DNA from 3 places in the Cellulosilyticum sp. ST5 genome. Region 2 is predicted to be linked to each of the others. Evidence: riboswitches for the same ligand, from Rfam matches in the RefSeq annotation. Region 2 holds a riboswitch; each other region holds the start of a gene.
What was found. Region 2 has a riboswitch for thiamine pyrophosphate ahead of thiM (hydroxyethylthiazole kinase). Riboswitches for the same ligand answer to the same signal wherever they lie in the genome.
Positions count from the first base shown of each region.

Region 1 (10,885 bases), 2.2 Mb from region 2:
AGTAATGGGACCTACTAATGCTGTTGCTGCTGCTGTCAAGAGTACCACTACAACGAGCATTCGCCTTACTGTTTTTTCATAATCTACACCTAAGTTAATTGCTTGATCTCTACCAAGTGCCATAACGTCTAATACTTTTAGAAACTTAAAACTGTAAAGGAAAGCACCTCCTATTAAAAGTGTTGCTGCTCCTAATACTGCTGTATTAATTTGATTAAAACTAGCCTGTGATTTATCTTGAATAGTTAAAAAGTCTGTTGGATCTGTTAAAACTTGCATGAAGGTCGTAAAGCTTTCAAACAAAGTCCCTACTACAACACCTACTAAGAGCAAGTAAAAAATATTACCACTTTTATTTTTAAATACAATTTTATAGAATAAAACAGAAACAATTAACATTAAAACAAGTGTCAATCCAAAATGAAGTTTTGCATTAGTAATCCATTTGCTAGTTGCTCCTAACGCAAAAACAATAACGGTATTAACTAACATATATAAAGAATCTAATCCTAATATACTAGGTGTTAAAATATGATTGTTTGTTACTGTTTGAAAAATAAGAGAAGAAAAACCAATGGCACCACCTACTAACACAATGGCATAAAGCTTAGGAATTCTTCTACCTAGTGCATAAGAAAAACTTTTTGGAGAAAGTCCTATCAATAAAAAGGCAGCCATCAAAATGATACTTAAAATCACTAGAAGCAGTATTCTTCTTCGGTCTGCTTTGATCATCTTACCCTGCATATTCTGCCCTCCTTAAAATCATCACCAAGAAGATCACACCACCAATAACCCCTACCATCATGCCAATGGAAACTTCAAATGGATAAATAATAAGTCGTCCTAATATATCACATATTAGCAAAAAGATAGGTCCTATAAGTGCGGTATGATAAAGTGCATTTTTTAAGTGATCTCCCATATATAAGGTAACTAAGTTGGGAATAATAAGTCCTAGAAAAGGGATATTCCCAACCGTAATCAAAGTGACTGCCGTAATCATCGCTACAATACCAAGTCCAATATTCATAACCGCCTTATAATTAAGACCTAAATTAGCAGCAAAATCTTCACCCATACCTACAATAGTAAATTGATTGGCATAAAGAAAACCTATTATTACCACCGGAATGCTTAAATATAGCATCTCATAGTTACCTGACATAATCACAGATAAATTACCTTCCATAAAAGAAGTGATATTTTGTACTAAATCATATTTATATGAAAAATAAGCTGTAATAGAGCCTATTACTTTACCTAGCATCATTCCAACTAAAGGTACAAAAATGATGTTTTTAAGTTGAATACGTCTCATCATCGTCATAAAAACTAACGTACCACCTAATGCAAATATAAAAGCAACTATCATCCTGGTCATTTGGCTCGTACTACCTAGCCACATCATACTAACAAGCACTCCTAATTTAGCAAAGTCCGTAGTAGCTGCTGTAGTAGGTGATACAAATTTATTTCTACTAATCTGTTGCATAATAAGCCCACTTACACTTAATCCCACTCCAGCTACAATAATAGCAATGAGTCTAGGCAATCGACTTATAAGCAAGAGCTGTACTTTATCTGGTTTTAATGCTAATAAATCATTTATATGAAGACTACTTACCCCTACAAATAATGAACCTATTGAAAGTCCAATAAGTAGCACAGTCAAATAGCGTTTCTTAATATACTTCTCCACTTTCTGTCTCCTTTGACACTATATAAACCCTGTGTTATACTAAATAAATATCTGCTTTTGATAAACATTATCATTTATTAATTAATCTTATCAACTATATGATTAGTTGTCTTACACGATATTTAGGTTTATTTAAAAATATTAATATGAATTGTAAACGTACTTGAAAGGAGACTCATGTGCTATATACCGAACTTGAAAATGTAATGGAAAATTTTTATTTATGTAGTCATTTAGCTTTATGTGCCATCAATAAGAATAATCATGTATTTCTGAGTATGGGGCATACTATTCCTCATCCTTTAGAACAAAGTCTTTCAAAAGAAACTCTGGCCACTTTACAAGAACGCTTATCTCAAGATTCTCTGATTCATCATGTTCTAGAAGATGGCAGAACCTTTACCATCTGTGCTATTAACCCCAAGTATTTAGAACTTGGATGCTTTGTAATTGGCCCTTATACAACGGATATTCATTTAAAAAATGTCCTTCCCTTTAAACCTGCTCATTGTATGGTGCATCTTATTGATTTACTCTATGCCATTGGTAGTTCGTTTACCCAAACCCACGAAGAAGTGGAAGAAGAATATAACTATCATGTTTCTAAAGCTAAAGACTATATTGAAATACATTATGCTGAACCTATTACGCTAGATGCCTTAGCATCTTATCTAGGTCTTCACAAAAGTTATTTTTGTACTATTTTTAAAAAAGCTACCAAGCAATCTTTTTGTAGCTACACTAATATGGTACGAGTAGAAAAAAGTAAAGACCTTTTAAAAGAAGGAACAGATTCAATCTTAGAAATTGCTTTATCTGTGGGTTTTAGTAGTGCGAGCTATTTCAATACTACTTTTAAGAAACTAGTGGGCATGACACCCATTGAATACCGTAATCAAAATATATAAACAAGTAACTCCTGTTGATTAATCACTCCCTTTAAAATATAAAAATTAGACTACTAAAGTAGCATCTCAATTCATATATAAAATCGCAGAGGATACTTTGATTTAAAGCATCCTCTGCGATTCTGTGCACATCCTTAACAATACCAATTAATTTTAGCTGGATTTTTCTCATTTTCTACAGCAATAGCACGCAATGCTGCTTCCATTTTAGTACATTCCTCAGATGCAATTTGCTCATAAACCTCTGCCTTCTCATCAATACCAACACGATCATATGCAATAGCCGCACAACCATAAAATGCAAGACTCAATGACTGAGTCGTTGTATGTATTGTAGTTGCTGCCTGTGCAACAGCCCTAGCAGCTGCTTGTGCCGCTTGATTTTCTTCTGCTTCTCTTGCTGCTGCACGAGCCTCTAAGATTAGTTTCTTAACCATGGGTAATTTAACTTTACCATCAAGCCAGTCATTTGAGGCATTTATCGCATCTCGTAAACGATTATCGTTTGGGTAAGCTTTTTCATAAATAGAAAGTATATGTTCTTCAGCATAATCGATACACCACTTGGCAATAGTGGTCTTACTTTGTGTTTCAATGAGATGCATAAGAGAAATAATATAGGGTGAATCCACACTTCCAAGCATTTTTCGTGGTTTAGGCATTTCATGACTCCTTCTCTTTTTTATCTTATTTTTGTATATGAATATGCTTAGTCTAGCATACTCATATATAATGCTACAATCACTAAAAACAATAACAATATCAAACCATCTTCTCTTTAAAATGGTTAAAGCGTGGCTCTGCCTTTTATTGATATATTTTCATATAATGGCATTAGTCAAGGCGTTATAACGCTATAATTAATTTTTTTAATAGGAAGGTGACAAAATGAAAGTCGGCATTATAATGGGCGGAATCTCTTCAGAGAAGGAAGTCTCCCTTAAAAGTGGTGAAGAAGTATTAAAACATATTAATAAAACTAAATATGAGGCTATTCCTATTGTACTTCATTCAAAAAAGGAGGCTATAGATAAGCTCAGTGGCATCGATTTTGCCTTTTTAGCACTACATGGTCGCTTTGGAGAAGATGGCACTATTCAAGCGCTTTTAGAAACCTTAGATATTCCTTATAGTGGCTGCCGCGTCTTAACGAGTGCACTATGTATGAATAAACATTTAACTAAAAAACTTCTTGCTTCAGAAAATATCACTACACCTAAAGGTATACTCATTAAAGCCAGTGAACCACTAAATTCAAGTATAGCGAGCACCTTAAACTACCCGCTTATTGTTAAACCTAATACTGGCGGTTCTAGCATTGGAACCTGTAAAGTAGAAAATAAAACTGATTTATTGTCAGCTATTGATGAAGCCTTCAAATATGATGAAGAACTATTGATTGAAGAATATATAGCCGGTGAAGAAATTACTTCTTTTGTCTTAGATGGTGAAGTCTTTCCTACGGTTTGTATTAAACCTCGGTTTGGTCAGTTTTTTGATTATAATTCTAAATATACTATTAATGGTGCTCTTGAAGAAATTGCGCTCCTACCTTCAATCCTTCAAGATAAGGTGACACAGATTTCAGAAAAAATATGGGCTTTATTTAGCTGTAAAAGCTATTGCCGAATTGATTTCATTATTAAAAACGAAACTATCTATGTGTTAGAAATTAACACACTTCCCGGTCTCACAGAAACAAGCTTAATTCCTCAAAGTGCTAAGGCTAAAGGAATAGATTTTACCACGCTTATTGACGCTATCATTAGAACTTCTATGATTTAGTAATAGGATTAAAATTCTTTATTAGAAATTCTACTTCTTACCTTCATATATTAAGGTTAAAAATAAGATGTTAAATAAGAGTCTACAACAAAGAAGTAGCTTATCTAGCGAATGAAATGAAGTGCCTACGTCAAGTACATGTAGCAATAATGAAAATCTGTATGTCGTCAATCTCAATATATGATTGGCGATATTTCTATACCATTTTATTTTTTACGTAATCTCTATATTCAAGTGGCGACATACAGCTTATTCATAGTGAACCACCTGATCCTATAAATATTAGTCATGACAAAAATATCCTTTTAGCTTCACACTAAAAGGATATTTTTCAGTTTATTTATTTAAATCAATTTCAAAACTAGTTTTAAAGAGCTGAATAGCTTCACCACTAATATAAACCTTGTCTTCTTTTAGCTCACAATAAAAAGTTCCTACCCTTTTAGATAGCTGCTTATCTAGGAACTGATTTTTCCCCAATATTTTAGCCCAATAAGGTACTAAAGTACAATGAGAAGAGCCTGTTGCCGGATCTTCAAATACACCACACCCTGGTGCAAAATATCTGGATACAAAGTCTACTTCATTCCCCTTTGCCGTTACTATGATACCAAAAACATCTAAACGATTAACAAGACCTACATCTGGTTTTAAGTTCGTAATCTCCTCCTCTGTTTCATAAACGACCATCACGTCTCTTGATTCATAAAAAGCTATAGGATTACCCCCTAAGGCTTTGATAATATCTGTTCTTGGAGTGATCGCCCTTCCCTCTCTTACTGGAAAACTTAAAGTAAAGCGTTCCTTATTCCTTGTGACAATAATCTCACCACTTTGTGACTTAAAAGTAATTTGTTTCTTTCCTTGTTCTACTTCATTAAATAAAACATACGCTGTTCCTAAAGTAGCATGTCCACATAAGTCGATTTCTACCTCTGGCGTAAACCAACGAATCTGATAGCACTCACCTTCCTTATAACAAAATGCGGTCTCTGACAAATTATTTTCCATTGCTATTTTTTGCATTAATGCTTCTTTTAAGGGCTTTTCCGTCAGGCAAACTGCAACAGGATTTCCTTTAAAAAGCTCATTAGTAAACGTATCTACTTGATACATGGTAATCTTCATACGAACACCTTTCTTTCTCCTCATTTTGGTAATTATTTTATTTCTTATTAGGGAATCGGATTTTTGACTACATATACATAAGTGTAAAAACAAAATAAATAACTTCCCACGGCATAATTACCACAGCTTCAACTTGAGGAACTGACCGGGTCAGCCAAGTCTCAATCTATTGTTATAGGTACCTCTGGACTTAAGGAAAATGTTCACTTGTGCGCTGCAAGGAAGGCGCCATTTATAAGTTGTTTTTAATGTTTTTATACCTCGCATTACCCAAAATAAAGTTTTAAACCAGAGTCTTAAGGTCTTAGCTTCCTAGCATAGGGTGCACCGGCCAAGACTTTTAGGAGCTCCTCACTCATTGGTTTGGCTTTCATAGCTAGTCTTAGTAGGCACTACGCTATAGCGCATACGTGCTGAGGAGCCATTTTGCGCTTTGCCTAAGGTCTACTTAGCTAGTCACGAAAGTTCATTTCAAGAGTCTGGAATCTAAAATAGCTTTTCAAGTATTGATACTACTTGGAGAGCTATTTTTGTTGTCTTTAACTACTATCAATAAAATGAAGTCATCATTCTATTTTAAATTTCCATTCCTTCCCGTCTATCTTCTTCTCTTTTTAGCTTCCTCTGCACCTTACTAAGCATACCGATTCTTTTAAGTGCTCCTAAGAAGATAAATGCCACTGTGCCTCCAATCAGTGTTCCTCCAATAAAAGAGGGAACATAAAACAGCCAAGTCAGCCCTGTCCTACCCCAAATATAAGTCATAACCGGATAAGATACTATGGCCCCAATGATACCTGTTCCAACAACTTCTCCAATAACAGCTGCTAATACTTTACCTTTTGAAAGTTTATAAAAAACACCTGATAAAGTAGCCCCAAATACAGCTCCTGTTAAAGCTAAAGGTGGAATTCCCATAAAAAGCATACGAATGATTCCTATAAGTAAAGCACATAGAAAAGCATCTGTTGGCCCCAATAACACAGCACATACCACATTAATAAAGTGAGCCATTGGACACATACCCTCTACTCTTAAAATCGGTGAAATGACTACGCCAACAGCAATTAATATAGCAAGCATCACCATTCTTAATATAGCATTTTTTGTTTTCATTTTCTTACCTCTTTCTTTTGATTTATTTAAGTGCTAGAGACCTTATACCTTCTTTGGCTATTGTCCTAACTCTCTAAACCTCAAAAAACCAAGATAATCTTAGGTACAATTAAACAGCCTCTATGCAGCACTAGCTTCATTTAGTCGGTCGAAACTTAAAAGCTTCCTCTCACCTCGAAACACGAGTTCCCTAGCTATTTAATTGTCCTTCTGAAAACAAATGCAAGGTGCTCCCCTTCCATTTGCTAGTCTTCCTCATCTTTTCAGACCTATTTCCCTATATAAAAATTTAAAATGAATAATAAGTTATGCACTGATTATTTGTTTCTTCACTCTCAACACCTAATATTTCATTATTCATTCTTACTCTTCATGTAATTCCACTGTTTTACCTTCTATGATGCGATTGGTTGTTCTAACAGCACACATTTTACCGCACATAGAACAACTGTGTTTTTCAGCTGGTGGCATACTTTCAAAGTAATCCCTAGCCTTATCTCCATCAAAAGCTACTTCGAACATTTCTTCCCAATCTAACTTTTGTCTTGCTTCTGCCATCTTGTTATCTAAATCTCTTGCATGTGGTAAGCCCTTAGCAATATCTGCTGCATGCGCTGCAATTTTACTTGCTATGATTCCTTCTTTAACATCACTTACATCCGGTAATCTTAGGTGTTCAGCTGGTGTCACATAACACAAGAAATCAGCACCACTGGCTGCTGCTATAGCACCACCGATGGCTGAAGTAATATGGTCATAACCGGGGAAGATATCTGTTACTAATGGTCCTAATACATAAAAAGGTGCATTATGACATAGACGTTTTTGTAGTTTCATATTGGCCTCTATTTCGTTCATTGCCATATGACCTGGGCCTTCTACCATAACCTGCACGTCTTTTGCCCATGCTCTCTTAGTTAGATAGCCAAGTTCAATAAGCTCTCCGATTTGTCCTGCATCTGAACTATCTTCTAGACATCCTGGCCTTAAGGCATCTCCAAGACTAATGGTAACATCATAACGTCTTAAAATTTCTAATACGTCATCATAATATTCATAAAATGGATTTTCATTTCCTGTCATCTCCATCCAAGCAAACAAGAGAGAACCACCTCTAGAAACAATATTCATCTTACGTCCTTCACGTTTAAAAGCTTCTACTGTACGTCTATTAATCCCTGCATGAATCGTCATAAAGTCAACACCCTCTTTGGCATGAGCTTCTACGACCTTTAAGAAATCCTGTGGTGTAATATGTACTAAATCTTTTTCCAAATACCCAATAGCATCATACATAGGTACTGTACCAATCATAGCTGTAGACATCTCAATAAGTTGCTTACGAAAGGTATTTGTTTTCCCATAATTACTAAGATCCATAATAGCTTCCACACCAAACTTAAGTGCCACCTTCACCTTTTCAAATTCTACTTCATAGTTTTTGCAATCTCCTGATATCCCCAAATTGACATTGATCTTGGTTTTAAGACCCGTACCAATTCCCTCTGGAGAAAGAGATTTGTGATAAATGTTGCATGGGATAGCCACTTCACCTTTTGCTACTAAGGCCCTAAGCTTTTCTACTTCCATATACTCTTTTTTAGCTACAATCTCCATTTCCTTAGTGATTATACCTTTTTTTGCGGCTTCCATTTGTGTATGATATTTCATGTAATCTCTCCTTTTTAAAGGGAGTTTCTCTGTAACCTTACATATCCATTTGAAACTTTATTTGTAGAGCTAATAGCCCTTTAACTAAAAAATGTTTCACCTTCTTAGCTTAAAATAAAGACAGGATATGCTGGCTTCGGCATATCCTGTTACTTACACTTCTTTCGAAGTGCTATCCTCGAATATTTCCCTACGTCAGCATGATCTGAATCAGGTTATGGGTCGAAACTTTAGTTTCCTCTCAGCCTGTCGCACAGACTCCCCTTTTTCTTATTTTATGTATTATTTAAATATTAATTTCATACAAGCAAATCATATCAGAATATTTCTTCTAAATCAACCTTTATTTCTTAAGATAAATATAATCTGAAAGCCTTACGCTCCCTAGACGTATACTCATTACTATAAGCGCTTCTTCAATAATGGTTTCTATACTTGTTAGGCGTTCTATTTCTAACACATCCACATATTCTAGCTGAATACGATAATAGCGCTTTATTTCTGTCTCTAAAAGTAATTTAAGCTTATAACTACTAATATTTCCTCTTTGATAAGCTAACTCTGCTTTTTTAAGCGTATGATAAAGAAGCGGTGCTAATCGCCTTTCTTCTGGCTCTAATAAAGTATTTCTACTTCCTATAATAAGTCCATCTGCTTCTCTCTCAGTAGGTAAGACTCTTATTTCACAAACATAGTGAAAATCACGTATAAGCTGACTAAGTAGGGCTTTTTTTTGAAAATCCTTTTCACTGATATAGTAACGCTGTGGTCTAATACAACTTAGTAGTAAATTTGCCGTAGTTAAAAAGCTTTGATAATACTTAGGATGTATTTGACCCTCAAGACGATTCATAAGTGGTGTATAGATACTTACATAAGTACTACTACCATTAGGATAAAGTCCTTCATAACTTGGACAAAAGAAAAAGTCTACTCCTGCTTTACTAGCTATTTCCTGATCTTCCTCCACCTGTCTAGGATAGAGCTTATAAGCTTCTTCAGAAGAAAACTCATGTGAATGCAAGAAACTACTTACTATAATATATTCATTTTCAGCTCTTGCTGCTTTTATCAAAGCTATATGCCCTTCATGTAAAGCACCCTTTGTCATAATAAGGCCTATAGACCTCCTACCTATGCAATCGAGCTTAGCTGTCATAGCTTCTAATGATGTCATAATATCCATGGTCCATCCTCCTTACCTCATAAGTATTCGCCCTCATTATAACACAACTCACCTATTAGTTTGTATTTCACTTCTATTACAAGTTTCTAAAAAGATTATTTATTGTTATAAACAATCTTTTTAATCGTTTCTACTGAAAGATTATATTCCTCTGCTAATACGTCAATAGCTATTTTACTAGCGAATTTTATACGAATTTCTTCATTTCGCTTATCATAAAAAGCTTTAGCACCTGAACCTTCTCCCCACTTTTTGCGAGCTTTGTATTTAGGTATATAAAGAGCTTCTCCTGAAGTATACTTTTGTACTTCTCTCAGAAGTTGATCAGGCAAAATATCAGCGGCATTTTTGTATTTCACTGCACATCGCCCTTTCTTAATTCATATGATTTAAAAATGCCTCTAAGGTATCATAAATTCGTATTTTTACTCCATGTGCTTTTATTTCAGATACAATATATGCTTCAATCTCATCTAACCTTTCTTTAAAAATGGATAGGTCATTTGGATTAAATACCCCTAGCAAATCCATTTCCTTAAGTCCAAAATCCTTTTGAATACAATCAAATTCACGCTGAAAATGATATCCCCAAGAAAAACTATTAAATGGGTCATTTTTTTCACAATAATAGCCAATACGTCTAAAAGTATAACGCCCTTCTTCATACCATGCAGCCAAATCCTGAAACTCACACTCTTCTTCTTTTATTACTCTTGTATCTTTACTTGAAAAAAAGTCCCTTGTCATCTTGATGAGCTCATAACTTAATGTTTTTATTACCTCTACTTGTTCAGCTTTAATCAACTGCTCATATAACCCTATGAAATGCACAGGTACTTGCTTAAAATCTTTTAATGTTGAAATGATATCTTGTGGGCCATTTTTCATATAAGTCCCATTGCTTGTTGCTATCGCTTCGACTAAATATTGGCTTATAAAACCTGCTCCCTTTCTCACATGACATAAGGACTCCTCAAATGCCATAGTTTTATAAAGTTCCATGGCACTATTAATCTTTTCTAAAGCCTTATTAAAAGTAAAACTGTGGTCTGCTAAGTGGTCTTTTAATGTCTGTTGTAATTGAATAAAGCGTGCTTTGTCTTTCTCATTCCTGGCATATAAAATAATACCATCAGCAAGGCAAGTGGTTAAACTTTCATTTACTTCAGCGAGGCCTTCTACTCTTTCCCATGACATAGGAAATAAATCATAGCCAATTTCATTAATGATGAAGGTTTGTGCTAAAGAATAGCCTTTATCGGTAGCTGGAATGAAAAAGTTAAAAGCCACCTCTTCCCCATCTTCTGGTATACGCCACCCTTTATGACCTACTAATATACTGATATCTTCTGGGTACTTGGTTTCAATTTCATGAATCGCCCAATCTAT
Region 1 covers NZ_CP132338.1:2,404,802-2,415,686, forward strand. The annotation lists gene QTL86_RS11785 (iron chelate uptake ABC transporter family permease subunit) at 1-747, opposite strand, end outside; gene QTL86_RS11790 (ABC transporter permease) at 737-1,702, opposite strand; gene QTL86_RS11795 (helix-turn-helix transcriptional regulator) at 1,882-2,610, shown strand; gene QTL86_RS11800 (putative immunity protein) at 2,745-3,272, opposite strand; gene QTL86_RS11805 (D-alanine--D-alanine ligase) at 3,499-4,395, shown strand; gene QTL86_RS11810 (PhzF family phenazine biosynthesis protein) at 4,732-5,547, opposite strand; gene thiW (energy coupling factor transporter S component ThiW) at 6,100-6,639, opposite strand; gene thiC (phosphomethylpyrimidine synthase ThiC) at 7,003-8,310, opposite strand; TPP riboswitch at 8,479-8,585, opposite strand; gene QTL86_RS11825 (4-phosphopantoate--beta-alanine ligase) at 8,654-9,496, opposite strand; gene QTL86_RS11830 (CD3324 family protein) at 9,592-9,855, opposite strand; gene QTL86_RS11835 (hypothetical protein) at 9,872-10,885, opposite strand, start outside.
Region 1: it holds a riboswitch for thiamine pyrophosphate, as region 2 does, so the genes downstream of both, thiC (phosphomethylpyrimidine synthase ThiC) here and thiM (hydroxyethylthiazole kinase) in region 2, are expected to answer to the same signal.

Region 2 (10,885 bases):
TCCATTAATCCAGGAGATATGGCTATTATCTCAGAGCCTATTGATTTTTATGGTGCTAATATTTATCAATCTCAAAATGCTTTTGCTACTCCCAAATATCCAGGGCAACCAGTAACGAGTTTAGGATGGGCAATTACGCCGGAAGTCTTATATTGGTCACCTAAATTTTTATATGAGCGATATAAATTACCTATTTTAATTACTGAAAATGGTATGGCAGGTTGTGACTTAGTTCATCTAGATGGCAGGGTGCATGATGATTATCGTATTGATTTTTTGACTCGTTATATTAGTGCTTTAAAACAAGCTGCTGAAGATGGCATAGAAGTGATGGGATATATGCATTGGTCATTTCTAGATAACTTTGAATGGGCAAAGGGGTATGCGCCTCGATTCGGTCTTGTATATGTTGATTATCTTACACAGCGTCGTATCATCAAAAACTCAGGTTATTGGTATAAAAAGGTTATGGGTACAAATGGCGAAAGTTTATAAATTATTTCTATGAACCTATTAAGCTTGTTACATAAAAACAGAGAATTGCTGAGAGTACTGTAAGCTGTTCCCTGCCAAGTAGACAATTAAAAAATAAAAATTTTTTCTGCCAGTAGGTATAATCTACTGGCAGTTTTTATGATGCTTTAAATACATGTCACGTTTTTCACTGGGGCTAACACACCTAAATGTTTATGTACCATCTATAATATGTTAATCGAGACACATCACTAAGCTTGCATAATACACAGATAGTTTTAAAAAATTATGAGGATATTTAAAGAAAAATACAATTTGAAAATTGCAAAATATATTTACTTCAATTATAGTTAATATAAGCAAGGGGAAAATAAAATGACAAGAAGTAGGGTTAAAAAGAAAGGGGAGAAGAAATGAAAGGATTTAAAGCATTAGGAGCTGTAGTTGGATTAAGTGTATTATTGACTAGTACTATTATTTTAGGCGCAAGAACAAATCAAGAGACAAAGCTTGTACCTATAAAAGACGAAGCAGAATTAGTAAGGCTATTAACAGATAAAAAAATACTTGTAGAACCAGAAACTTTAAGTGAGTACGAAGTACTCAGAGGCTTAGAAAACACCGTGCCTAATACACAGGACATTGTAGCCAATGATCAGACTAGCGATATGAAAAGTGCCACATCAGAAGGTGGTTATTCAGAAACTAATATTCAAGAGCAAGGAGTGGATGAAGATGATGTACTAAAAAATGATGATAGATACATCTATAAACTAGTAGACCATAGTAAGATTATGATTATGGATACTCAACCTAGTTTGCATATTATAGGGAAGATAGAAAGTGATATGGTTCAGTTTAACAGCATGTTTTTAGAGGGTAACCAGCTTATTGTCATAGGTAGTGAAGGACGTCGTTATGAACCTAGAGAAATTCCAATTACTTTAGAAAACGGTGAAGTGGTTAATCAAATCGCTAGGCAGTATACCAATATTAGCATATACGATGTAAGTAATAAAAAAGAACCAAGATTAAAACGTGAAATTTCTGTACAAGGCAATAAACATACAATGAGAAAGATCGAAGATAAGCTTTATTTGGTTACAGAAAGTATGATTATGAGGAAAGCAAATAATGCTTATACAAAGGAAGATATATTGCCAGCTTATAAGGATAGCTTGCAAGGAGAAGAACTACAATTAGCTAAGCCTAACCAGATTTATGATGTACCCTGGGCTCAAACCAGATATATGTTAAATACAACTGTATTAACAACAATAGATTTAAAACAAAGTAAACCTACAGAGCTGAAAATGCTTTTAGGAGCTATAGGTAATGTTTATATGGATAAAGAAGCAATGTTTCTAGAAATCTATGGTGGCTATAGTACCATTAGCCGCTTTAATGTGGAGGGACAGAGCTTAAAGTATGTAGGAACAGGTGTCATAGAAGGCAGGTTATATAATCAATTTGCTATGGATTTATATGATAATTATTTACGCGTAGCCACCACTAGCTATAATCAGCAAACGTATGAAACCATAAATAATCTATTTATCTTTGATAAACAAATGAATCAAGTAAGCAGCTTAACGGGTTTGGCTCCTACTGAACGTATTTATAGTGCTAGATTTGAAGGGAAAACAGGGTATTTAGTAACGTATAAGCAAATGGATCCTTTGTTTGTACTAGACTTAAGCAATCCTAAAGAACCAAAGGTAAAAGGTCAATTAAAAATTCCAGGAGTAAGTACTTATCTCCATCCCATTGCAGAAAATTTAGTAGTTGGTATTGGAATAGCCACTATGGATGAAGAAGAAGGTGGCAGTCAATATAGCAATGCTTCGGCTCTGCAAGCAGGAATTAAACTATCCCTTTTTGATGTGAGTAATCCAAATGAACCAAAGGAAGTGAATAAAATTATTCTAGGAACTAGAGGGAGCTACAGCAGTGCCCAATATAATCACAAAGCAGTTACTGTTCATAAGGGAAAAGCAATGCTAGCTATTCCTGTTACAATTATTTATAATAAAGAAAAAAACTTAGAAAATTTTTATGGCGCGTATGTGTTTGCAGTAGAAAATGGTAAGTTGGTAGGAAAAGCTAAACTAGGAAGGCTTACTAATAGCTATGGGTATTATTATGGCTATAATGAAGATCGAGTGTGTTACATAGGTAACAAACTTTACTACTTATATGAAGATAAAATAAATGAGTATGAAATAAGTAACTTTAAACGACTTCAAACTTTAACAATGCAATAAAATAATTGTTACTTTCTTTAGAGGGGAGTATAATGTTGATTAAGAATTAAGAATTAAGAATTAAGAATTAAGAATTAAGAATTAAGATAAATAAGAAATAGCAAGGGAGCTTGTGGGAGCAGGCTGAGAGGAAGTCATCTAACTTCGACCTTTATAACCTGATTTGGATAATACCAGCGAAGGGAGCAACCAGTGAACTCATAGTAGGTCATACCCTAATGGTATGGCCTACTATTTTTAATTATATAAAAAATAAAGAAGGAGAAAGTCAATGCTTGATGATGTGATTGAGAAAGTAAGAAAACTAGTACCACTTATACATTGTATTACAAATTATGTAACAGTTAATGATGTAGCTAATAGCTTATTAGCAGCTGGTGGTTCGCCTATTATGGCAGATGATTTAGGAGAAGTAGAAGAAATGACAAGCTTATGTCAAGGTTTAGTCCTTAATATTGGAACGCTTAATCGAAGAATAACAGCTTCTATGCTCTCCGCTGGGAAAAAAGCTAATGAATTAGGACACGTAGTGGTACTAGATCCAGTGGGAGCAGGTGCTTCAAAGCTACGTACAGAAACAGCTCTTCAGCTAATAAAAGAGATTCACTTTGATGTTATTAAAGGGAATATTTCAGAGATTAAAACTTTAGTCTTTGGTGATGGGAATACACAAGGTGTAGATGCCGCAGAAGGTGATGTTGTAACAGAAGAGAATTTAGATGAAATGATTTGTTTTGCTAGAAAGTTAAGTGAAAGGACAGGGGCTATTATTGCTATTACAGGAGCTATTGATCTTGTGGTAAATACCAGTAAAGCTTATGTAATTCGTAATGGTAACCCATTAATGGCCAAGATTACAGGGACAGGCTGTATGCTCACAGGCATTATGGCAGCTTATGTAGCAGCTCATAGGGAAAAGGCTATAGAAGCGGCGGTGATGGCCATAAGTGCTATGGGATATTGCGGAGAAATTGCTTATGAAAAATTAAAGCAAATAGAGGGAGGAACCTCGACCTATAAAATGCTAATGATTGATGAGATAAGTAAACTAACTGATGAAAAACTAAAAGGGGGTTGTAAAATTGAAGTGCGATAAAAAGGATTTATTACTTTATGCTGTAACAGATAGAAGCTGGGTAGGTAAAGCCAGCTTAGAAGAGCAAGTCAAAGAAGCTTTAGAAGCTGGAGTTACTTTTTTACAACTAAGAGAAAAAGAGTTGTCAAAGGAAGCCTTTATTGAAGAAGCAAAAAGAATAAAAAAGCTAACAGATTTTTACCATATTCCTTTTATCATTAATGATGAAGTAGAAGTTGCCTTAGCAGTAAATGCAGATGGTGTCCATGTAGGACAAAAGGATATGGAAGCAGAGAATGTAAGAAAACTAATAGGACCTAATAAAATTCTAGGTGTATCAGCCCAAACAGTAGAGAAAGCCTTACGTGCAGAAGCTAATGGTGCTGATTACATAGGTGTAGGTGCTGTATTTTCCACCTCAACCAAGCAAGATGCAAAAGGGGTATCTTTTGAGACCTTAAAGGCTATTTGTAATGCTGTACATATTCCAGTTATTGCAATAGGGGGGATTACCAAGGATAATATGGTGCAATTAAAAGATTCAGGGATTGTAGGGGTAGCAGTGGTATCCGCTATATTTGCTAGTCAAAACATAAGAGAAGCAACCTGTGCCTTAAAGGAGAAAGCAGAGCAAGTAATAGGTAGGTGAAATAGAAATTTGTCGGGGACTTTACGGGCTATATGGGCGGAACTGAGAGAGGGTGGCTACCTATCGTGGCTTGGCTCCGCATTTCCAGTAGGCACTAAGCTCACTTTTTTGGATGAACGCCCACAAACTCGGTTCCCGGGGGCACGTGGGCTAAGTACCATCCAAAACGTTCGCTAAGTGCCTACTGAAAATACTCCGAAGTCACCCCGTCAGGCAGCCACCCTCTCTCAGTTCTACCAGCAATAACGCGTAAAGTCGCCTCCATTAAGTGTTTTCAAGAAAAAACAAAACTTGTTATTATCTTTTTTCTGCACTTTTCACTTAGGGGTTTGAACGCTTAAGAGATCAATAATGCTTGTAAGGCTCCCTAGCTTCCTTACAGAGCTACTTCTTGGCAAAACAGACTTATAGGAAGCTTTATACGTTATTGCCTTGGGCGCCTGCCCCCGGCTTCGAGTATTTTTTAACTGTCGTTACGCCTTCTTTCCACGCTGCTTCACTGTCTTGGATGTTTATGAGGTCAACAACGTTTGTGAAAATGAGTGGGTATGGGTGCCTGGAGTAGTGACTTGGGAGCATTTTTTAGAAGCACTTAGTGAACGTTTTAGATGGGTTTTAGGCAGCTGTTTGAACGAAGTGAGTTCTGCCGTTCATCTAAATAAGTGAACTTAGTGCTTCAAAAAATGTGAACCGGAACAACGGAAGGCACCCATACCCACTCATTTTCTCTCAGACGTACTTCTCATAAACGCCAAGACAAATTTCTATTTATGGTACCAATTGAATGGATAGTTATCAAAGAATAATAAAGATAAAGGGGTAATGAGATGAAAAAAATATTGACGATTGCGGGTTCAGATTGTAGTGGTGGTGCTGGCATTCAAGCTGATATGAAGACGATTACGGCGCATAAGATGTATGCCATGAGCGTGATTACAGCTTTAACAGCTCAAAATACCACAGGCGTTTATGGTGTAGTGGATGTAGCAGCTGATTTTGTGGGAAAACAGTTAGATGCTATTTTTACAGATATTGTACCTGATGCTGTAAAGATTGGTATGGTATCTAATGAAGGAATTATTAAAGTAATTGTAGAAAAACTTGTACAGTATGATGCAAAACACATTGTAGTAGATCCAGTCATGGTGGCTACTAGTGGTGGTAAACTATTAAATCTAGGTGCAGAGAGTGCTTTAGTAGAGAAGCTCTTACCATTAGCTGAAGTCATTACTCCTAATATTCCAGAAGCTGAATGCTTATGTGGTTTTTCGGTTCAAAGCAAAGAGGATATGTTAAAAGCAGCTGAAGTGATTTCAAATAACTTGTCAGGGGCTGTACTTATTAAAGGAGGGCATTTCACAGAAGGTGCTGATGACCTATTATATAACAAAGGAAAAGCGCTATGGATTGTAGGAGAAAGAATTGCTACAGATAATACCCATGGGACAGGGTGTACATTATCTTCAGCTATAGCATGTAACTTGGCAGTAGATTTCACTCTAGCTGAAAGCATAGAAAAAGCAAAGTTTTATGTAAGAGGTGCATTAGAAGATGGGTTAAATCTAGGTAAAGGGAACGGGCCTTTAAATCATTGTTATAACCTAAATAAATGATAAGCATCTTAGTAGAACAATTAAAGCCACCCAATATCCTTTAAGTAAAATCTATGAGGAGAGATTTGGTGGCTTTTCTTTATTTTAATTTAGAATGAGAGACTAAATAGTGTTTTCAATTTTAAAATTATTAATGTGAATAATTATTTATGAAATGTTTTTAAATATTTAGAGAAGATTTGTTACATCTGCTACGATCTGTTCTACTGTTAAGCGATTTTTATAAAGTACGTCATTAACATCATAGCGATCAAGGAATTCTTTCCTCAATCCATAATTGAGTACCTTCACATCTGAAGCACCATAAAATCTTGTAATTTTCTCACCAAAACCACCGTCTAATATACCATCTTCTAAGGTAATAACGATATCATGAGTTGCTTTAAGGGATTCTAATAATGGTTTATCAATGCCAGTAATATAGAGTGGATTGATAAGAGTTGGGGTTATACCTGTTTGATCAGTAATGGCATTTGCAACCTTAGTGCCTAGCGTATAGAATGTACCCAATGCCACAATAGCCACTTTATTTCCTTTGTGTGTGACTTGATATTCATTAAGTTTACTAAAATCCTTAATAGCAGGTTCACCAGTAGAAAGCATATTCCCTCCTGGCACACGGATAGCTACTGGATGTTCCTTTTGAGTAGTACTCCAATCAAGTAGAGCTAGATATTCTTCTTTGGTAGTAGGTGCTAAGTAAACCAGATTTGGGATATTAGCCATTAGAGGAATATCATAGATTCCAAGGTGTGTTACATCATTCATACCATATACGGAAGCAGCATACACAATGATGGTTGCTGGATTATTATTAATACAGAGATCTTGAGAAAGTTGATCAAAGGTTCTTTGAATAAAGGTGCTATAGACACCATATACAGGGATACCACCATTAGCTGCAATACCTGATGCAAGTGCAACAGCGTGTTCTTCAGCAATGCCCACATCCACAAATTGTTTACCGGCTTCCTTCCTTTTATCTTCGGTGAAGCCCAAGACTGTAGGCGTTGCAGAAGTAATAGCAACTAGGGCCCGATTTTCTTTCATTTTTTGTAGCAGAAAATCACTTGTTATACTAGAGTAATCCTCACCGTCAAAAGTAAGGGTAGGTTTCCCTGTCTCTATGTCAAAGGGCATACACCAGTGCCAAGACTCCTTGTTTTCTTCAGCTAAGGCATAGCCTTTGCCTTTTTGTGTACAAATATGAACAACGATTGGATGGTCAATATTTTTTACTTTTTCAAAAGCAGTAATAAGCGTTTGTATATCATTACCTTCTTTTACAAAAAGGTAATCAAGACCCATTGCTTTAAATAAGTTACATTCGGCCTTTCCTTCTGTCTCTCTAAGTAGTTTAAGGTTTTTGTAAAGGCCACCATGGTTTTCTGCAATAGACATATCGTTATCATTAACAATAATAATGAGGTTGCTATTAAGTTCCGGTGCAAAGTCTAATCCCTCTAATGCTTCGCCGCCACTTAAAGAACCGTCCCCAATAATAGCAATGATGTTTTCCTTATCTCCTTTTAAATCCCTAGCTTTTGCTAAACCACATGCAAGGCTGATAGAAGTTGAAGTGTGACCGATGGTAAAGAAATCATGTACACTTTCCTTTGGATTACTATAGCCGGTTATATCATCATAATGTGCTTCGTAAAGGAAAGCATTTTTTCTTCCTGTAAGCATCTTATGGCAATAGCTTTGATGAGAGACATCATACACCATTTTATCTATTGGTGAATTGAACACATGATGAAGTGCGATTGTAGCTTCCACCATACCGAAGTTTGGTCCAAAATGTCCACCACGTTTACTTAGTTTTTCTAAAAGTGCTTGACGCATTTCCTCTGCTAATTCCTTTAACTGCCTATCATTTAGTTTATGTAAATCTGATGGCTGATTGATTTGTTCTAAATACATTGTGTTTCCTCCTAACGATGTTAAATCTCTTTAATGGTTTGATTAATTCTAAGTAAGCTTACCTGTTTTACTCTATCTTCATAGTGTTCTACAAAGGATGAGTCTATTGTAAGCCTTGGAGTGAACTCCAAGTCAATACTTTTTTGTTTTTCTCTATTTTAGGATTAAGATAGGTGTAAGTTAGATGATTAAGGGCATAATAAAACCTCCAATAAACATGAAGTAGGTGCAGACTACTAAGTGTTTATTGGAGGTTTTCTGCTTTACTCGGCAGGTGTATTTCTAGATACCCATTGATTGTTAGTAGCAGATTTCTTTGCTTTATCGTGAAAATATTTAGTGCCTTCGGTGCTTTGATTAGATGAATCGCTGCACCATTCATTATTAGTGGGTGATTTAGGTGCCTTGGAATTACTCATAATATGTGGCCTCCAATATGATTGAGTTTAAGAGTACATATTTATTATGATGCAAGGACGCTAAAAACATACCGGAAAATCATGGTTGAAGGCAAAGTGATGTTTTTAATAAAAAGTAGAAGCTTTGACTCATGTAACTAAGTTACAGAGATAAAAGCCATTTATTAATAAGATAAAAGTAATTAGAAAAAAAGGAGGACATTTATGGCAATCCAAAAAAGAAAAAGATATGCAAGTGTATTAGAGAAAGAATGCGTGGCTTGTGGCACTTGTATTTTAGTATGCCCTAAATTAGCCATTACAGTACCGAGAGGCATTTATGCAGAGGTGAACACAGATTTATGCATAGGCTGTGGGCTTTGTAAAAAAGCGTGTCCAGCCTCTGTGATTGAAATGATTACAAATTTAGCAGAAGAGGAGATTAATAAAAATGAAAAAGAAAGAATGGTATAATTATTTATGGATTTTCTCTTCAATCTATTTGATTTTAGGGTTTATTAATATTCTTTTTGCATGGGTAGGATTAATTTGTTTCTTTGTTCCACTTATTATTTCCATAGTAAAAGGAAATAAGACTTATTGTAATAAGTATTGTGGTAGAGGGCAACTGTTTGAAGTTTTAGGCAATAAGCTAAAGTTATCTAGAAGAAAAGATATTCCTGCTTTTCTTAGAGCTAAATGGTTTCGCTATGGCTTTCTCATTTTTTTCTTAACCATGTTTGTGAATATGCTATTTATAACCTATTTAGTCTTTGCAGGAAATAAGGGTTTAAAAGAAGTTGTTACTTTGCTGTGGACGTTTAAGTTACCGTGGAACTGGGCTTATACAGAAAATATAGTAGCACCTTGGATAGCACAATTTGCGTTTGGCTTTTATAGTGTGATGTTAACCTCAAGTGTGATGGGCATCATAACAATGGTATTATTTAAGCCACGATCATGGTGTGTTTATTGCCCTATGGGTACTATGACACAAATGATTTGTAGAGGAAAACATCATTGATTTTAAAAGTAGCTGTTGCAAAAGGAAGGTGTTTGCAACAGCTACTTTTATACTTATAGACGATTGGATTATACAAGGATAAAATATATATCTTACATCAAATAAAATACATTTTAGTAAAAAATTAAACAATTATAAATAAATTTGATGACAAAATAAATAATATGTTGATATAATCAGTTTACACATTATTTAAACGAGGTGACTGGATGCTAGAATTGCTTTATTTAGAGGTAGATATATTAGGAATTGTTATTTTGATGATGTTGTTATTTAATCTCATAAAAAATCAGAGGAGAAAGATGCTACTCGACCAAAATTTATTTGCACTATTATTGATAACCAATCTATTTCTATTAATATGTGATGCGGTCATGTATCTTTTAAATCATAGACAATTTGCTTATGCCAGAGAATGGAATATAGTTATTACAACCATCTACTTTATTTTAAGTCCATTAATTTGCTTTTTTTGGCTGCTTTATAATGATTATAAAATAAATCAGAATAAGAAAAGATTATTAAAATATATGCCTATATATGTTATTCCCACTATAATAAGTACCTTTCTAACATTATTAAGCCCTATTACGGGATGGATTTATGCTATTGATAAATATAATGATTATCACAAGGGGAGTCTATTTATAGGCATTCCTCTTTTGGCATTTACTTATTTATTTTATGCGGCTTATTTAACCATAAAAAAAGGGAAGGAAAGTGATGATTTAACAAAAAAGGAATTATATCATTATATGCTTATACTTCCTATAGTCCCCTTTATTGGAAGTGTTGTGCAGTCATTTATATGTGGCGTATCGATTACTTGGATTTTGGTTACGTTGACGTTGCTAAATATGTATATTAATATACAAAATCATCAAATTTACACAGATCAGTTAACAGGTTTGTATAATAGAAAATTTATTGAAAACTACTTGTTAAATAATATGCAAAAGCCTAAGGATGGAATATTATTTGCATTATTTATTGATGTAGATAAATTTAAAGGTATTAATGATACCTTTGGTCATTTAATAGGGGATAAAGCACTTATTCAAATTGCTACTATTTTGAAGAGAGCTTGCAGTGTGAAAAAGGATTATTTAGCTAGAATGGGTGGAGATGAATTCCTTATTGTGGGGCGAAGAGCTAGTAGAGATGAAGTTGAGGCAATGACAAGGCAAATACAAGAACGAGTCGAAATATTTAATAAATCTGGACAAGCAGAATATATACTTTCCCTCAGTATGGGATATACCGTATTTGGTGAAAATAATATCCATACGATGGATGCATTTATTAATGGGGCAGATAAGCAAATGTATTGTCATAAACGCTCAAAGTAGTTAAAATGCAAATCGAATAGTAAAGTAAATTCAAAGGAAGTATCATATATGAACGTCAATAATAATAGAGGAGTGTACTAAATGCGTGATGCATTAGTTACACTTCTTTTTTGTTT
Region 2 covers NZ_CP132338.1:231,207-242,091, forward strand. The annotation lists gene QTL86_RS01095 (GH1 family beta-glucosidase) at 1-495, shown strand, start outside; gene QTL86_RS01100 (beta-propeller domain-containing protein) at 888-2,738, shown strand; TPP riboswitch at 2,831-2,940, shown strand; gene thiM (hydroxyethylthiazole kinase) at 3,010-3,834, shown strand; gene thiE (thiamine phosphate synthase) at 3,821-4,462, shown strand; gene thiD (bifunctional hydroxymethylpyrimidine kinase/phosphomethylpyrimidine kinase) at 5,290-6,075, shown strand; gene QTL86_RS01120 (1-deoxy-D-xylulose-5-phosphate synthase) at 6,244-7,998, opposite strand; gene QTL86_RS01125 (hypothetical protein) at 8,262-8,417, opposite strand; gene QTL86_RS01130 (4Fe-4S dicluster-binding protein) at 8,622-8,870, shown strand; gene QTL86_RS01135 (4Fe-4S binding protein) at 8,848-9,420, shown strand; gene QTL86_RS01140 (GGDEF domain-containing protein) at 9,630-10,769, shown strand.

Region 3 (10,885 bases), 1.2 Mb from region 2:
TTCTCGTTGTGGGATTGAAACATCTTTTCGAGATTTGAAATATACGATTGGAATGTTAGATTTTCATTCAAAAAAGGTGATGTGTATCCAACAAGAAATCTATGCACATATGATAATGTATAACTTTGCAGAAATGATTACATGGCACGTAGTCATTGAAAAAAAGCAAAGAAAGCATACATATAAAGCAAATTTCTCAGTTGCAGTGCATATGTGTAGGTTATTCTATCATGGAAAAGCAACATCACCTGATTTAGAAGTCATAATCGCAAGAAATCTCATTCCTGTACGGCCTAATAGGCATAGGGAACGAAACTTAACTATCAAGCTTTTTCATGGCTTCCTTTATAGAGTAGCATAAATATTTGTAAAAGAATATAAATTTTGAGGCAGATGCAAATCTGTCTATTTGTGGTACCTGGAAATAGAAAAAGAAGCTGAAGAAATAAATCTTCAACTTCTTTTCCTAGGGATGCGTTTCTATCACAATGTTAACTTAATGACATTGCCTATGAGAGAGACATACCTTTTTAAAATATCTATATTAGGAGTGAGCATGACATATTTATAGAAGAGTTAAAAGTAACTTTTATACTTTTCCCACCATTCTAAAGCTATCATTTTTTGAGCGTTATGAGTATTAGTATTAAAGTCTAAATGAGTATGGATATAATCATTCCCCGCAAAAACTTTAACATTTTCAGCTTGAGAAGCTAGAAGAAGAGCATAAAATACGAGTGACCGTTCATAGGGATTAGTAGTATCTAAACGTTTAATAAGAGCAGGGATAGAAGGTTTTCCTAGCTCTCCAAGTGCTTCTGCTGCAGTATACCAAGTATAGTCTGTATTATAAGTAGTGACATAAGTAGGATCTGATAATTTATCCATATAATAAGAAACCAACATTGTTTGAGTAGTAGTGATGTTGCTTTCTACAATAGAGAGCCTTTGGTTATAAGAATTGAGGCTATCAGAGGTTTTAGCTAAGTCTAGTTTTAACGCTTCTAATGTGGCTTCTAAATCTTTTTGTTTGATTGCTAAACTTTCTAAACTAATAGATTGATGCGTAGTAGCTGCCTCTATGGTATTAAGGCCAGGATAAGCAAGTAATACACAGATTATAGAGCAAAAAAGCAGCAAAAAAATGCAGGGTGTAAATATATTTAATTTTTTCATTTGTACCTCTCTCCATGAGTTTTTTAAAAGTGTAGCATAAAAACTGTAAATAATTAGGCGAATTAATGTAGCGTTATCTATAAAATTATCTACACAATAGTACAAAATTAATCATATAAAATGCTTAAATTGGGAGATGGATGACGAGGCTGAGGAAAGGAATATACTTTGATATAAACTTAACTAAGTCTTTGATAATCAATAGATATCGTTAAAAAAATAATTAATAAAATAGTGTTGACGTCTAGATATAAAAGTAATATTATTACATTATAAGAAACATTGTTACATATAATGAAATAAAATGAGCAACCGTATTGCAAGGTGAAACAAAAAATAATAAATTTCGTAAACCTATTTATCAAAAATAAGCTCATCTAGAAAGAAGATTAGAGGGCAGAAATAGAAACAATAATGGAGGGATATAGGATGAATAATATATTGAATAAATTTTCATTAGCAGGTAAAGTAGCAATTGTAACTGGCGCAACAAGAGGTTTAGGGCAGGGTATAGCAGTAGGATTAGCTAGTGCAGGAGCGGACATCGTTGGGGTTGGAACAACAGATTTGTCAGGGACAGAAGATAAAGTAAAAGAATTAGGAAGAAGATTTATTGGAATCAAAGCTAACTTGATTTCACAAGAGTCAATAGCTGAGATTCTACAAGAAACATTAAAGGCATTTGGGAAAGTTGATATTTTAGTAAATAATGCGGGGATTATTAGAAGAGAAGATACTATAGACTTTTCAGAGAAAAACTGGGATGATGTTATTAATATTAACTTAAAGACAACATTCTTCTTATCACAAGCAGTAGCAAAACAGTTTATTTTACAAGGAAATGGCGGAAAGATTATCAATATAGCTTCTATGCTATCTTTTCAAGGTGGGATTCGTGTACCTTCCTATACAGCAAGTAAGAGTGCCATAATGGGTATTACAAAATCAATGGCAAATGAATGGGCGGTGCATCATATTAATATTAATATTAATGCTATTGCACCAGGCTATATGGCAACAGATAATACAGCAGCTTTAAGAAGTGACGAAGAGAGACAAACAAGTATTTTAGAACGTATACCTGCTGGGCGTTGGGGAACTCCCGAAGATTTAGCAGGAGCAGCAGTCTTTTTAGCTTCAGAAGCAGCAGAGTATATCAATGGATATACTCTAGCAGTAGATGGAGGATGGCTAGCGAGATAAAAGGTAATAATGATTAATAAGGATTTAATAGAGCATTCGAGTATTACATGAAAGATATAACCATTAGAAAGGTTATATCTTTTATTTTTGCAGTAAATAAATACATGATTAGTCATGAAACGGTAGATTGTTTTATATTATTCATTCATATATAATAGGAGTTAAATAATATAGACAGAAAGCTGGGTGAGATGTATGGCTAAGGCGATACTGCAGACAGTAGACCGTGCATTACAACTTTTAGAAATCTTAGCAGAGCATCCAGAAGGTATGCAGCCCAAAGAATTTGAAAGTATTTTAGAATTAAATAAAATAACAGTTCATCGTTTATTAGCTACACTAGAAAATAGAGGGTTTATTGAGAGAGAAGGCAATAACTATAAGGTGGGTCTTAAACTAGTAGAATTAAGTAGTATGAAACTCAACAATATTGAGCTGAAAACAGAAGCGGCACCTTATTTAAGAAAATTAGTTCATATTTTAGGCTTACCTGTTCAGATGGCTATTTTAGAGGGGAATGAAGCGGTATTTATAGAAAAGATAGAAAGTATAAATGCATTTCGTATGTACTCTCAAATTGGCAAAAGAATTCCTCTGTATGCATCGGGAGTGGGTAAGATTCTTCTATCTCAGAATACCGATGAAGAAATTTTGAGTGAACTATCCAAAGTAACATTTGAGATATTTACTCACAGGACATTAACATCACCGGAAAGTGTATTGGATGAAATCAAAGAAGCTAGAAAACAAGGTTATGCTATAGATAACGAAGAACATGAGGAAGGTATTTTTTGTATAGCAGCACCTATTTATGATTATAGAGGGCAGATTATAGCCGCTATTAGCGTAGGAGGAAAAGAACCTCAGTTCATTACAGATAAAAGAGCAGAACATATTACATTAATCAAAGAGACAGCAAGGGATATATCAAGAAGGCTAGGATATACTAAGTATTAGGAGGATGGAAGATGAGTAAATGCAAAGTACTAAGAACTATAGAACTAATTTTACAAGTAGTAACGATTATAAGTAGCATTCTAGCTATTGTAAGTATAGTGAAGAACTATAAGTACAAGAGTAAATTAAGAGAAAAGGCACAAGTCTACTTAGATGAAGAACTAGGTGAATTTCAGGACGTAGAGAGAAAGGTCTCTGTGTTTTCTCCAGAAGTCAAGGAACAAGAAGGTAAAATAAAGAAGCTTTTACTAGTAGCTAGTGCCAGTCTAATATCACTGTTTGTAATCCGGGTTTTAAAAAGAGACTAAGTAAAAAAAGTGAATTATAATAAGAAGGTTTGCAAGGTAACAAACGAGTAAATAATGAGATTATAGTAGAAAAAAAGGTAAGTCTGTGAAGAAAAATTTCTTAGCAGGCGTACCTTTTTAAAGTTAATTTATAAAAAGAGTTATTATATAAATGTTGAACGCTTTAATTGTGAATAGACAGGGGTGGAGACAATAATTAGGGCAAGTACTAAAGTAATAATTAATTCAGGAACTAGGTAAGAAGCATTATAAATGATGGAGTAAATCAAAGGTGACTGTTCTCCTGCATACTCAGCAAAGAAAACCACACCAGAAATAATATGCATGATAGTACGGCTAAGTACTGAGATGATGATACCAATAGTAGTTCCTACCTGGATATTTTTAGAAAGTTTTGGTGCAAATCCAGCAAGACCAAGGCAAGCGAATGCTAAAGGATAGTCTAGGAATAATTGTGCCCAGTGAACCATACTAGGATCTTGAATAAACTGCATAAATCCATATGCAACACCAGCAATAATACCAGGAACAGGCCCGAAAACGAGAGAATATAAAATAATAGGAAACATGCTAGCTAAAGTAATAGAACCACCTTGAGGCATTTTATAAAGTCTGATGTAAGACAGAATAAAGGAAAGGGCGACACACATACCACCATAAACAATCGTTTTAGTGGTGATGGTAGAGCTGGCATGCTTATCCTTCTTTGAAATAATTAATAATCCACCAATAGATAAAATAGCAATAACAAAAATAATACTCCATGATACTAAACTAACTTCGCTTAATTTAGCAAAAATATTAGGCATAATAAAACCCCCTTCAAATATATTTAATTTGCTAGGGGGTACAAAGTGGCATAAAAATAACCACACGAATGTGTGGCAAAACTAATCGTATCGCACATTCGCTTCCTTGCTGCGGCATTATCCGTGGACAAGTTAAAGGGTCTGCACCATATGCACTCTCAGCTCGAAAGCTCCCCTAGCATCATATTTATTATTGAGCAAATTATAGCACCATAGGGATAAATAGTCAAATAATTATGATTAACTTAAATTATCCTTTTAAATGCGAGTGAGTTAAACCTAATGAATTAATGGAATGAGTTCGGAAAGCGCAATTTATGGTAGGTACTTGACAAGGCTATGAGGGATGTTTATTCTTATAATAGATAATTAATACTGATAAACTAGTGATGACGAGAAATCAATAAGTGAGATTTGCTTTCAAGTAATTATAAAGAGAGGAAGCCCACCGGGTGAAAGGCTTCTAAAGCAAGCACATATTGTCCAAGCTCTAAGCTCTGCATGAAATCATAAGTGCAGCGGGAACTCCCGTTATAGAGAAACTTGAGATATTCATAACTTCTATTAAGCTAATAATTGATAGACATGTTGTGATTAATTAGGGTGGTACCGCCGGATAGATAAAGGCCCCTATGCATATTTGATGCATGGGGCCTTTTTTGATGAAGTATCTGCTTGGAATAGACAATTGATGAAGTGATCATGAATAAAATAATAAAAGAAAAGGATGAAGTGCTATGTTAATGAGTAAGCTCCTAGGAGAAAGATTCAAAGAAAAACCAGGCGAAGCAACTAGTATTAGTCATATTTATTTATTAAGAGGTGGTTATGTAAGACAAGTAACAAATGGTATTTATTCTCTATTACCACCAGCAAAAAGAGTCGTATCTAAGATTGAAAATATCATTCGTCAAGAAATGGATGCTATTGATGGTCAAGAAGTTCTCTTTCCAGTGGCTTTACCAGGAGATCTTTGGAGAGAGTCAGGACGTTTTGATGCAGTAGGAAGTGAACTTGTTCGTTTCAAAGATAGAGGCGGCAAAGACATGGTATTAGGTATGACACATGAAGAGGCAGCTGTTCATTTAGCTAGAACAGAAGCTAAATCTTACAACAACTATCCATTTATGATTTATCAAATCCAAACTAAATTTAGAGATGAACCAAGAGCAAGAGGTGGTCTTATCCGTGTGCGTGAGTTCACAATGAAAGATGCTTACTCTTTCCACACTTCACAAGAAGACTTAGAAGCTTACTATGAACAATGCTTACAAGCATATCATAGAATATTTGCTAGAGCAGGTGTGCCAGAAACAGTATGTGTACAATCAGATACAGGTATGATGGGTGGTAAAGTAGCACATGAGTTCATGCTTCTTACAGATATCGGAGAAGATACAATCATTATTTGTGATAGCTGTGACTACCAATCTAATATGGAAGTTGCAACAGGTAAATTACCAGTAGCAACTACAGAGGAAGGTACTATTGAAGAAGTACACACACCAAATGCACATACCATTGAAGAAGTAGCAAATATGTTAGGCGTAACAGCTGACAAAACTTTAAAAGCTTGTGTATTTGAGATGGAAGGACATAAAGAACCTCTTATTGTATTTATTAGAGGAGATCTTCAAGTTAATGAAGCTAAATTACAAAAGGTAGTTAAAGCTACTATTACACCATTTGAGAAATACGAAGATACTCCAAATCTTTGTTTTGGATTTATGGGACCATACAATCTAGATGCAAGAGATGCAAAGATTATCTTTGATGAGTCACTTAGAAATGAGAAAAACCTTGTAGTAGGTGGCAATAAAAAAGACTATCATATTAAAGGTATTAGTATTTCAAGAGACATTAAAGATGCTGACTTCCATGATGTGGCAGAAGTATTAGAAGGTCAAGAATGTCCATGTTGCCATGGTAAATTACAATTTAAACGTGGTGTAGAAGTGGGAAATATATTCCAGCTTGGAACAAGATATTCTGAAAGTATGGGAATGACCTATATTGATTCAGATGGTAAAGCTAAAACACCTATTATGGGTTGCTATGGAATTGGTGTAGGTAGATTGCTTGCTTGTATTATCGAAGCGCGTCATGATGAATGGGGACCAATTTGGCCAATGTCAGTAGCACCATGGCAAGTGCATATCTGTGTACTTAAGAGTAAGAAAATAGATATGGATGCTATCGGAAATGAAATCTATAACAAACTTAGCAGTAAATATGAAGTAATCATGGATGATAGAAATGTAGGTGCAGGTGTACAATTTGCTGATGCAGACTTACTTGGTATTCCAGTAAGGGTAGTTGTAGGTGAAAAGAATCTAAAAGAAGGTAAAGTAGAGCTTATGACTAGAGATAAGAGCGTTAAAAAACTTGTAGACCTTGGAGATGTAGAAAAAGAAGTAGCTGCTCTTATTGCAGAATTATCATAAGAAATTCATAAGAGTAATTGATAATAGAAGTAGCACATGAGTCGCTTGCATAGGATTATGCAAGCGACTTTCTATTTAAAGAAATGAGGCTTAAAAATCAATAAAAGTATTTAACATAAGATAACTAGGGAGGAACAGGCATGATTTTTTTAGGTATATTACTTGGATTTATTTCATTTAGTTTCCTTTGTGAAGGTTTTAATAAAATGGAGATAAAAGTATTTGAATCTTTACAAAAGAAAACGAGAGCATTATTAAAAAAGAAAAAAGTATATCAATATACTATATTTGGGGTATTAGCAATTATAGCGCTGTTTATAACTGTTTTAGTAGGGGCCGGAGAGTTTCCGCAAGGATTTTTATTGGGAACCATATGGGCTTTAATTGATTTTGTTTTTGAAGATAGTTTGTTTGATAAACTAAGAAATAACTTAAGATAATAATTAAAAATGGAGGCAATGGTATTAATACTCATTGCCTCTTTTTTATTTAAAGCTTATGGCTTTATGCGCTACTTAACTTTCTTTGTCACTTATTTTATGACCTTAAAAAGACCAAATAAGCATATTTAACAAACAAAAAACACATAAACAAAAATATTAAAAATATTATGTTTTAAAGAAATGTGAAATATTATATTTTGTTTAATTCATATTTTAAATTAAGCACTTAGGATAAAAGAGAAAAGAATACCTCTGTTCCGAGATAGCCTTGTTCGTATAGGAAGAGATAAGTTGGATCCCCTACAGTAATGTTGAAATTCATAGGTTGAATATCGCTAGTAAAAATCGGTATACTACGAGCAAGGTTAGATTTGTTTTCCTGAAATAGTAGTGCTTGAAGCCTTGTTGTGCATGAGATGGTACTAGAAATAAAATCTACTAGATTATTGATAGAAGCAGGAGGCAGCGCATTTTTGAAATAAGTTCCTAGAGTTTCTTTTTGTGGTGAAAGGCTATCAAAAATATTAATGGGATAGTTATAAAGGAGGCCGCCATCTACATAAACTTGAGGTGAGTCTTTTGAAGAAGAAAATGGTGAGGATTTAATGGCTTCAAATAAAAGGGGAACAGACATAGAAATGCGTACGGCTTCTGCTACTTCCATATTCGGAGTAAACTCGTAAGAAAAGATGATGGAAGTACTTTTGGAAGAGTCGGTCCCTACTATATACAAATCTTTAAATGGATTTTGGTCTTTATGGATAGCGGTATTTTTAAAATCAGAAAAAGTATATGGTGGTAATTTTAAATCAGAGTTAAATTGACTAGCAATCTGTTCCTTTATCCATTCATAAAGATAACTAGAAGAATACCAACCAAACTGTGTAATGAGTCTATAAACACACTCGGCATTACCAAAAATATTATCCAGGTGTGATTTGATTGATTGTGTAAAATACCTAGGGGGTGACTTTGAATCAACACTAACATCATCTTTACCGGGGACCTTATTATAATCTAGTGAATCAGCTATTTCTTTTAGATCATCAAAGGAAAGATTGAAAGAAGTGAGACAAGCAGTTATGGCTCCTGCAGAAGTACCAGCCACACGTAATATTTGTGGGGGAAGATTGATTTTGTATAAGTAGTCTAACACACCTAGGTAAGCAATGCCTAATACGCCACCACCAGAGAAAACAAGATTTTTATAAGGAAGACTCAAGAAAATCACCTAATATTTATAACTCTAATAATATTATATTTAGAATAATTAAATATTAGAATTCTATAAATAACCAATTACAATATTTTGATAATTAATATATATTTATTCTGCAAATCAAATACATGGTATCTTAATGAAAATATATAAGCACAAATGTTTATTTAGAATTGTGTATTTTAGAATAATAAAGATAAAATTAAATAATGATTATATTGAATCAGTTTGTTGTAATGATAAATGGCACAATCTATGGTTAGGTTGGGTAATAAGAATAAAAGGTCGATGAAACTAGTTTAAATATTCTAGTTTCATCGACCTTTTATTCTTAAACACTTATAAATATTAATTATGCAACAACACCATTTTGTAATCTAAGATTCTTTACTTGTAATATAGCCTTCAGCTGTAAGAAGTTCAGCGATAAGAACAGCACCGCCAGCAGCACCTCTTACAGTATTATGAGAAAGACCTACAAATTTGTAATCATAAACAGTATCTTCTCTTAAACGACCCACACATACACCCATACCTTTTTCAGTATTACGATCCAAACCTGTTTGAGGTCTGTTATCTTCTTCGAAATAAGTAATGAATTGTTTTGGTGCACTTGGAAGATTAAGCTCTTGAGGTTTACCTTTATAATTTTTCCAAGATTCAAGGATTTGTTCTTTAGTTGGTTTTTTCTTGAATGAAACAAACACAGTTGCAAGATGTCCATCTAAGACAGGTACACGAATACATTGTGTTGTAATAACAGGGCTAGTAGCTTTAACAATTGCATCATTTTCTACTTTACCCCAAATTCTAAGAGGTTCTTGTTCACTTTTTTCTTCTTCTCCACCAATGTATGGAATAACATTATCAATCATTTCTGGCCATTCTTTGAAGGTCTTACCAGCGCCAGAAATAGCTTGGTAAGTAGAAGCTACTACAGTAGTTGGTTCATAATCAAGTAAAGCAGAAAGCATAGGTACATAACTTTGAATAGAGCAGTTTGGTTTAACTGCGATGAAACCTTTTGTTGTACCAAGACGTTTTCTTTGAGCCTCAATAACTTTTAAGTGCTCATCATTAATTTCAGGAATAACCATTGGTACATCTGGTGTCCATCTATGAGCAGAGTTGTTTGAAACAACAGGTGTTTCAGTTTTAGCATATGCTTCTTCTAAAGCTTTGATTTCATCTTTTTTCATATCAACAGCACAGAAGATGAAGTCAACTTGAGAAGCAACTTCCTCAACCTTAGCAGCATCTAATACAATTAGATTTTTTACAGTCTCAGGAATAGATGTACTCATTTTCCATCTGCCTTCAACAGCTTTTTCATAAGTTTGACCAGCAGAACGACTGCTTGCAGCGATTACTTTTACATCAAAATAAGGGTGGTTTTCAAGTAAAGCTAAAAAGCGTTGACCTACCATACCAGTACCACCAACGATACCTACTTTTAATTTTTTCTCCATCATTAATCACCTTTACCTTTTTAATATCTTACTAATTACTCTATTTTACTAAGTAAATAACTAAATGACAATATATTATATAATTTTTTGATAAAATTGACAAATTATTATGAATATCTATAAAATGTGTAGTATTTTTATTCATATTTCACAGTGGATTATTAAGACAACTCTAAAATAGAATTTACACTAAGGGTAACATACAATATTACTTATTAGAATATGAAATATAAGGATAAAAAGAGTTTCTCTAATGAAATAATCCTATAAGAAAAACAAGGATAATAAATTAGAAAAGCATTCATAATAGTTATTAAATAAAACACTACAGATGAGTCTTGTAGAGGAAAGGAATAGTGATGAGTAAGTTGGAGAAACATGCCCCTATTTTTTTAAATAATACAGAAAGTAAATTATATCCTTGTTTAAAAGAAGATATGGAAGTAGAGTTTGCAATAATTGGAGGAGGTCTAGCTGGTATAACACTAGCATATTTATTAAAGCATATGGGGAAAAGAGTGGCTGTTTTTGAAGCGAATCAGATTGGGATGGGTACTTCCTTACGTACAACAGCTAAGCTAACGATACAACATGGGCTTATTTATGATAAATTAATGCATACTAAAAGTCCAGGAAAAGCAAAACAGTATGCAGATGCTAATAGGAAAGCTATAGAATTTGTTAAAGAAACTATTTCTAAAGAACAAATTGAGTGTAATTTTATGAATATGCCATCGTATATTTATACGACGGATGAAAAGTACATCAAGGCTATTCAAGATGAAGCAGAAGCATGCAAAAGGTTGGGAATTGAGGTCAATTATAAGGACCAGATTCCACTTCCTATAAAAGTAAAG
Region 3 covers NZ_CP132338.1:3,843,960-3,854,844, forward strand. The annotation lists gene QTL86_RS18550 (IS4 family transposase) at 1-361, shown strand, start outside; gene QTL86_RS18555 (HEAT repeat domain-containing protein) at 577-1,176, opposite strand; gene kduD (2-dehydro-3-deoxy-D-gluconate 5-dehydrogenase KduD) at 1,606-2,379, shown strand; gene QTL86_RS18565 (IclR family transcriptional regulator) at 2,575-3,336, shown strand; gene QTL86_RS18570 (hypothetical protein) at 3,348-3,644, shown strand; gene thiT (energy-coupled thiamine transporter ThiT) at 3,788-4,453, opposite strand; TPP riboswitch at 4,540-4,640, opposite strand; gene QTL86_RS18580 (proline--tRNA ligase) at 5,191-6,897, shown strand; gene QTL86_RS18585 (hypothetical protein) at 7,038-7,337, shown strand; gene QTL86_RS18590 (patatin-like phospholipase family protein) at 7,567-8,571, opposite strand; gene asd (aspartate-semialdehyde dehydrogenase) at 8,937-10,028, opposite strand; gene QTL86_RS18600 (FAD-dependent oxidoreductase) at 10,388-10,885, shown strand, end outside.
Region 3: it holds a riboswitch for thiamine pyrophosphate, as region 2 does, so the genes downstream of both, thiT (energy-coupled thiamine transporter ThiT) here and thiM (hydroxyethylthiazole kinase) in region 2, are expected to answer to the same signal.